DNA from 3 places in the Mesobacillus sp. ABV4_180 genome. Region 2 is predicted to be linked to each of the others. Evidence: predicted binding sites of a transcription regulator. Region 2 holds the regulator's gene; each other region holds the start of a gene.
The links. The regulator Rex, encoded in region 2, represses fermentation and respiration genes when NADH is low (regulators of the CRP and FNR family bind a similar motif). The targets are predictions, from matches to a motif close to TTGTGAAATATTTCACAA.

Region 1 (2,271 bases), 1.1 Mb from region 2:
TGAGCCAAATCAGGAATTACTCATCTTCACTTCTGCATATGCCTCAGGTCTATCGTCCCGTTTTTCAAGAAAGGACATATATCCCTTTTTTACAGGGGAATAGTAAGTGGTAGATGAAAAATGGGGAGGACTGTATTCATTGAAGTTTAATCTGTATCTTTTAATCGCCTTTTTTGGTTCATTGTTCGGATTTATCGCCGTGTCTTTCCTGGTACAGGCTGACCATTTGGCGGCGTTCGACCGCATCGTGATCTCTTTTGTTCAGGGCTTGGAAATGGACTGGCTTACTTCTGCCATGAAATTCTTTACTTATATTGGGACTATCCGTTTTATAGCAATCCTAACTATTCTGATTTTCATTTTTCTGTTCTTTGGGTTAAAGCACAGGCTGGAAATACTCATTTTCCTGAGTGTTGTTTTCTGCACGCCAATCCTCAATCGACTTTTGAAATTATACTTTCATCGGGCGCGACCGGATTTCTACCGCCTGATCGAGATAGGCGGCTATAGTTTTCCGAGCGGACATGCGATGAACGCTTTCTCCTTTTACAGCATTCTGGCTTTTTTGCTTTGGCGTCATGTTCCGACCCGCCTTGGCAGAATGGCTGTTATCCTCGTCAGCAGTTTTATGATTCTGGCGATTGGAACGAGCAGAATTTTCTTGGGCGTCCATTATCCGAGCGACATTATCGGAGGATTTCTTGCCAGCGGTTTTTGGGTAGCGACCGTCATATGGTTTTTTCAAAGATATAAGGAGAGACATAGAATCCCGAGCCGATCATACTGATTGGCAATTGGCTTTTTTGTAAAATGCGAAACCAGCAATTATTATATGTGTAATTCTTTAGTTGCTGTTTCGGGTTTAACTGTCATGAGAATGGGAAAAAGCTGAAATAGACAAGAAAGGATTACATATCATACTTTTCTCACAATCATCTGTTATAAAAGTGATGAGCTTGCTATTTTTTATAAAATATTGTGATTTGGTGAACAAACTCTCAAAGGGGGAGCATATGTACAAAAAACAGGAAAGAATGCTGATGTGGCTGGCTTTTATCGTAGCTGCCATTATGGGATTGTCTTTTATCGGCCGAATATTTGCCGGATAGAAAAGGAGAATGAAAATGGGAAATGAAGAATCAGTTTTTTTCAGCCGTGTCTTAACGGAGCTGACATTATCCTTCCACATTATTTACGCAACGATAGGAGTGGGAATCCCGCTCATGATCATGATTGCTCAGTGGCTGGGGATCAAAAAGCAGGATGAACATTATATTTTGCTGGCCAGGAGATGGACGCGCGGTTTTGTGATCACGGTGGCAGTCGGGGTCGTGACGGGGACAGCGATTGGGCTGCAGCTCTCTCTGCTCTGGCCAAATTTTATGGAGCTTGCAGGAAATGTCATTGCTCTTCCTCTGTTCATGGAGACCTTTGCGTTTTTCTTTGAAGCGATTTTTCTGGGCATTTATTTATATACTTGGGACCGGTTTGAAAATCAGAAAAAGCACTTGCTTTTATTGATCCCGGTAGCGATCGGCGCCTCATTTTCAGCGGTATTCATCACGATCGTCAATGCCTTCATGAATGCGCCGCAAGGCTTCGACCTGGTCAATGGGCAGCTGGTGAATATCAATCCAGTGCTGGCGATGTTCAACCCAGCTATGCCGACGAAAGTTGCCCATGTTCTGGCGACAGCTTATATGACTTCTGCCTTTATTCTGGCTTCGATCGGGGCATATCGCCTCCTAAAAGGATCAGACCATGTTTACCATAAAAAAGCGGTATTTTTAACAATGAAGATTGGTTTGGTCTTTTCGATCGCAGCTGCGGTTATTGGGGATTTCTCTGGAAAATACCTGGCAGAATATCAGCCTGAAAAGCTGGCTGCTGCTGAATGGCATTTCGAGACACATGAAGGAGCACCTTTGATGTTGTACGGAGTGCTTGATGACGGCGAAGTGAAATATGCGATTAAAATACCTTATGCTCTTAGTATTTTGGCACATGGCGATCCGAAATCTGAAGTCATTGGTCTTAACGAATTTGCTGAAGATGAAATTCCACCATTGTACATTCATTATTTATTCGATAGTATGGTGACCATTGGAATGTGGCTGACACTTTTATCCCTGTTGTATGTACTTGGGGTCTGGATGAAGCTGAGCTTTATTAAAACTAAATGGTTTCGCTGGTTAATTGTATTGGGTGGACCGCTGTCGATGATTGCGATTGAGCTTGGCTGGTGGTTCGCGGAGGTTGGCCGTCAGCCAT
Region 2 (2,271 bases):
CAAGCTCTGCTGCCTGGGCAATTGCCGGTGTGTTTCTCGCTCTATTCGCCCAATCGATTGCCGGCAGTATTGAAAATATGATCGGCATCGAAATGGGTTCCGAAAATACACAGGAGATCATTAAACTGATTGAGAACTTCCCTATAGTTATCCTGGTCAGTTCGATCATCGGTCCGATTTTAGAAGAGATCGTCTTCCGGAAAATCATCTTCGGCAGCCTTCATAAGAAAATGAACTTCTTTTTTGCCGCGCTGATCAGCTCCGTGATCTTCGCCCTGGCGCATTTTGAGCCGGAGCACGTGATCTTATACTCAGCGATGGGCTTCACCTTTGCATTTCTTTATGTAAAAACAAAGCGGATCATCGTTCCGATCATCGCCCACGTTACAATGAATACAATGGTTGTCCTGCTTCAATCCGTATTCCGGGAAGACATTGAGAGAATGATAAAAGAAGCAGAGAAAATTCAAAGCTTTATTGGGGGATTTTAAGTTATGAAGCAATCGCCTTTATTTTCAGGCATTGTCTACATCTTGTTAGGCACCTTATTCACCTATTTCGCGATCCAGAATGTGAACGAGTCAGGCTGGGGATTTTTCTCCTATCTCCTCGTCGCGCTTGCCCTTTCGACTTTGGTTCGGGCATCCGGATGATCCTGTTCCATTTCAAATTGAAGCAAATCCAGAAAAAATAGCCCCTTCATCACGAAGGAGCTTTTTTTTATTCTGCGATTTCACTGTCTGTCGGATAATGTTTCAGGAAATAAATCAATGATTGCAGTTCAACAGCCAGGTCTATATGGTGAATTCTGATTGAAGATGGCACATTCAGCCTGGCAGGCGTGAAGTTCAGGATCCCCTTAATATTCGCTTGCACCAATCGGTCCGTAATCGGCTGCGCTACAGCTGATGGAACAGTCAGGATCGCAACCTGAATGCCTTCCTCGACAACTACTTTATCCAGGTCATCCATATGGAAGACCCGTACGTCGCCGATTTGTGTACCTACCTTACCAGGATCGACATCGAAAGCAATTTCGATTTTCGTATTGTTGTTCTTCGAAAAATTATAATTCAAGAACGCCGTTCCCAGATTACCGACACCGATCAAGGCTACTTTCGTAAGTTCATCCTGATCCAATGTCTTCCTGAAAAAGGTCAGCAGGTAATTCACATTGTAGCCGTATCCCTTTTTACCCAATGCCCCAAAGTAGGAAAAATCCCTTCTGATTGTCGCTGAATCTACTTTTACCGCTTCACTTAACTCTGCAGATGATACCCTTTGCTTTCCTGAAGAATGCAAGTTCAATAAGAATCGGTAATACAGCGGCAAACGTTTTGCGGTTGCCTGCGGAATCTTCATAGCATCGTTCGTCATTCTCCATCCTCCACCCTGTCCGAATTTCTACTTCAGCTTCTCTTCTCTCTTAAAATCGCCGTTTTTCCCGCCGGTTTTTTCGACTAAATACGTCTTGCCGATCACCATGCCTTTGTCGACGGCCTTACACATATCATAAACAGTCAGCGCACATGCTGAAGCTGCTGTTAACGCTTCCATTTCTACACCTGTATTCCCTTTCGTTTTTACAGATGCTGAGATGTTTAAAATATAGTCACTTCCATTTTGCTCCCAATCGAACGAAAGGTCAATGCCTGTTAATGGAAGCGGGTGGCACATCGGGATGATTTCAGACGTCTTTTTCGCCGCCATAATGCCAGCTACCTGTGCAACTGCCAGTACATCCCCTTTTTTCATTTTATTTTCAGTTATCCTTACATATATATCCTCATTCACGGTTATGCTTGAATGGGCTAATGCCGTGCGGACCGTCTCAGGTTTGTCGCTGACATCGACCATTTTCGCTCTGCCTTCATCATTAAAATGCGTAAATTCTGCCATGTTCAAGCTCCTCTCATCCAAATGATACACTATTTTCACAAACTTGTGTGTGAACTTTGTTTCTATGTTCACAAATACAATGATCAATCGCATATATTGCCGTGCCTATAGTAATGGGTTACACTATTTCTAAGGCAATAGAGGTGAAAAAATAATGATATTATTACAGGTTAATCAGCTATCAAAATATTTTGCTGCTGATCTTATTTTATCGAATATAAAGTTTGAAATACAGACCCGTGACAGAGTTGCACTAGTCGGCCGTAACGGCGCAGGCAAATCCACCCTGCTGAAAATCATCGCCGGCTACGAATCACATGACGGAGGAGAAATCATCCGCCCTAAAGGTACGTCTATTGGCTATTTAGCCCA
Region 3 (2,271 bases), 2.4 Mb from region 2:
CATTTTAGCTAATGATTTCAAGCCCTTCTCTACTAAACTATCGACCATTTTTGTAACGGATGATTGCTCTTTTACCACTTTTTCAACTGTCCCCATTTTTCAGGACCTCCTTTTATTTTGAGAAAATTTACTGGAATATGTAGTTCATAAGCTGAAGTGATTTATTTTGTGAAAGATTTCACATGATTAACTAAAAAAATTACTCACATACAGGATTCCTTGGTATTTTTTCGAAACTGATATCTGTCAAAAACTTGGTTCTTCTTTTAACAATGATCACGAAGTTTACAGTCCAGATATAAGCAGGAATTTCTTCATCATCTTTAAACATCATTGCTTCAAATTCATCCCCCATGACCTCCTCGAGCACTTCCTGGGTATATGTCTCGGTATCTGTTGAGAATGGTTTAAATTCACAATACATCATTTTCATCACTCCTTTTTCTCTTTCTAATTAAAGATTATCATATTAAATGAATAATAGTTTGTGAAATATTGAACAATGTATGAACTGTTGTAAACCATCAACAAGTATAAGTATTGAATTATTTTTGAAAGCGGTTTCAAAAAAATCGTTATTTCAATATAACATACACACAGCCACGAAAGCACATTTCATTAAAGAGTTTAAAAAAGTCCTCCCTTTTATTTTCTCCTTTATATTAGCACAAATGGGCTAAATAACCATTGAAATAATCCAGTATCCCTTTATAATTCATACTAAACACATTGGAATTATTGGAGGGAAAATTTATGAATCTATTTAAAGAAAAGTGCCCCCACTGCAAAAAAGCCCTGGAAGCAGTAAACCATCCTTCCAGCAAAGCGATCGTTGTAAAATCCTGTCCAGATGGCCATTTTGAAAAAGAATTCCACCCGGCCCTTGAAACATATGTAGAAATTCATAAAGTTTCATAAACTAGCGAAGCAGGGCCCTCTGAATGAGAGCCCTGCTTTTTCGTCAATAGTTTCTTTTTTATATTCACTAAGATGACAATAATTGTTTTCATAATTTGTTCACATTTGTCTCCAAAAGCGTAACAATTTCCATGTTAGAATGATTACAAATAAACCACTGTGATATTTATCACACCTTTTGCCACAACTTACCGTTCACTTCGGGGTCAATTTCGACAAGTTTGTGAACTAATGAACAAAAGTATGTGATATAATGAACAAGGTTTTTTATCTGAAAGGAGCTGCAGTGATGAAGAAATCCAAACTATTATTGGTCTCCCTCACCTCGATTATGGCTGTGCTGTTGCTTAGCGGCTGTGAGAATAATATGGTCGTTTTCAATCCGCAGGGACCAATCGCAAGACAAATTCTTGAATTGATCAACTTCTCAATCGCTCTGATGCTTTTGGTTACCGTTGTTGTATTCGGACTATTCGCTTTCATAGTCTGGAAATACCGTGAACGCAAGGACAATATGGACTATGAGCCGCCTGAAGAACATGGCAGCACTATATTGGAAATTGTTTGGACAGTCATTCCTATTTTAATCATAATTGCACTGACCATTCCTACGGTCAAAACGATTTATGCTATAGATGAAGTGCCCAAAGGCTATGAAGATAAGGAACCTTTGGTCATCAATGTTACTTCTGCCGACTGGAAATGGATTTTCAGCTATCCGGAACAGGGCATTGAAACTGTGAACTACGTAAATATTCCAGAAGACAGACCGATTGATTTCAGACTGACATCTGCTGGGACAATGCAAAGCTTCTGGATTCCTGCCCTTGGCGGCCAGAAGTACTCGATGGCAAAAGCGGAAACTCAGCTTTACCTTGTAGCAGACAATCCTGGATCTTATGTAGGACGTAACACTAACTTCAATGGCCAGGGTTATGCTGGAATGGAATTCGAAGTTCTTTCACAGACAGAGAAAGAATTCAATGAATGGGTGAAAGAAGTAAAAGATACCGCTCCAAAGATGACATTGGCTGAATATGAAAAGATGCTTGAGCCATCTCATTTTGGCCGTAAGACATTCTCAAACACTCACCTGAAATGGGTAGATCATTCTGATCCACATTCAAAGAACTATACAAACCCAGAAATGTACGACAGAGGACATGGCTGGCCTGGAAAGATCTTTGAGGATAAGGATAATTACAAGAATAAAGACGGAAGCACTGAAAGTTCTAATCATGAAAACCATGAAAATATGAACCATTCAGAATCTGAAACTGATGATTCACACGGGGGTGACCACAGTGGGCATTAAATGGGATGAATTTTTCGTAACTGGCGATCCATTGATTT

Region 1: ACXAEA_RS05550 (cytochrome ubiquinol oxidase subunit I) is a predicted target of Rex. The motif match lies at 977-994, and genes of this name have one in related genera.
Region 3: qoxA (cytochrome aa3 quinol oxidase subunit II) is a predicted target of Rex. The motif match lies at 1,140-1,157, and genes of this name have one in related genera.

What each region holds. Positions count from the first base shown of each region.
Region 1 covers NZ_JBSWTJ010000001.1:1,122,232-1,124,502, forward strand. Annotated here, with positions in the region: gene ACXAEA_RS05545 (phosphatase PAP2 family protein) at 107-787, shown strand; gene ACXAEA_RS05550 (cytochrome ubiquinol oxidase subunit I) at 1,125-2,271, shown strand, end outside.
Region 2 covers NZ_JBSWTJ010000001.1:49,675-51,945, forward strand. Annotated here, with positions in the region: gene ACXAEA_RS00205 (lysostaphin resistance A-like protein) at 1-491, shown strand, start outside; partial or broken gene ACXAEA_RS00210 (YdiK family protein) at 495-694, shown strand; gene ACXAEA_RS00215 (redox-sensing transcriptional repressor Rex) at 721-1,377, opposite strand; gene moaC (cyclic pyranopterin monophosphate synthase MoaC) at 1,405-1,899, opposite strand; gene ACXAEA_RS00225 (ABC-F family ATP-binding cassette domain-containing protein) at 2,054-2,271, shown strand, end outside.
Region 3 covers NZ_JBSWTJ010000001.1:2,438,988-2,441,258, forward strand. Annotated here, with positions in the region: gene adhE (bifunctional acetaldehyde-CoA/alcohol dehydrogenase) at 1-96, opposite strand, end outside; gene ACXAEA_RS12435 (hypothetical protein) at 200-427, opposite strand; gene ACXAEA_RS12440 (hypothetical protein) at 754-918, shown strand; gene qoxA (cytochrome aa3 quinol oxidase subunit II) at 1,208-2,233, shown strand; gene qoxB (cytochrome aa3 quinol oxidase subunit I) at 2,223-2,271, shown strand, end outside.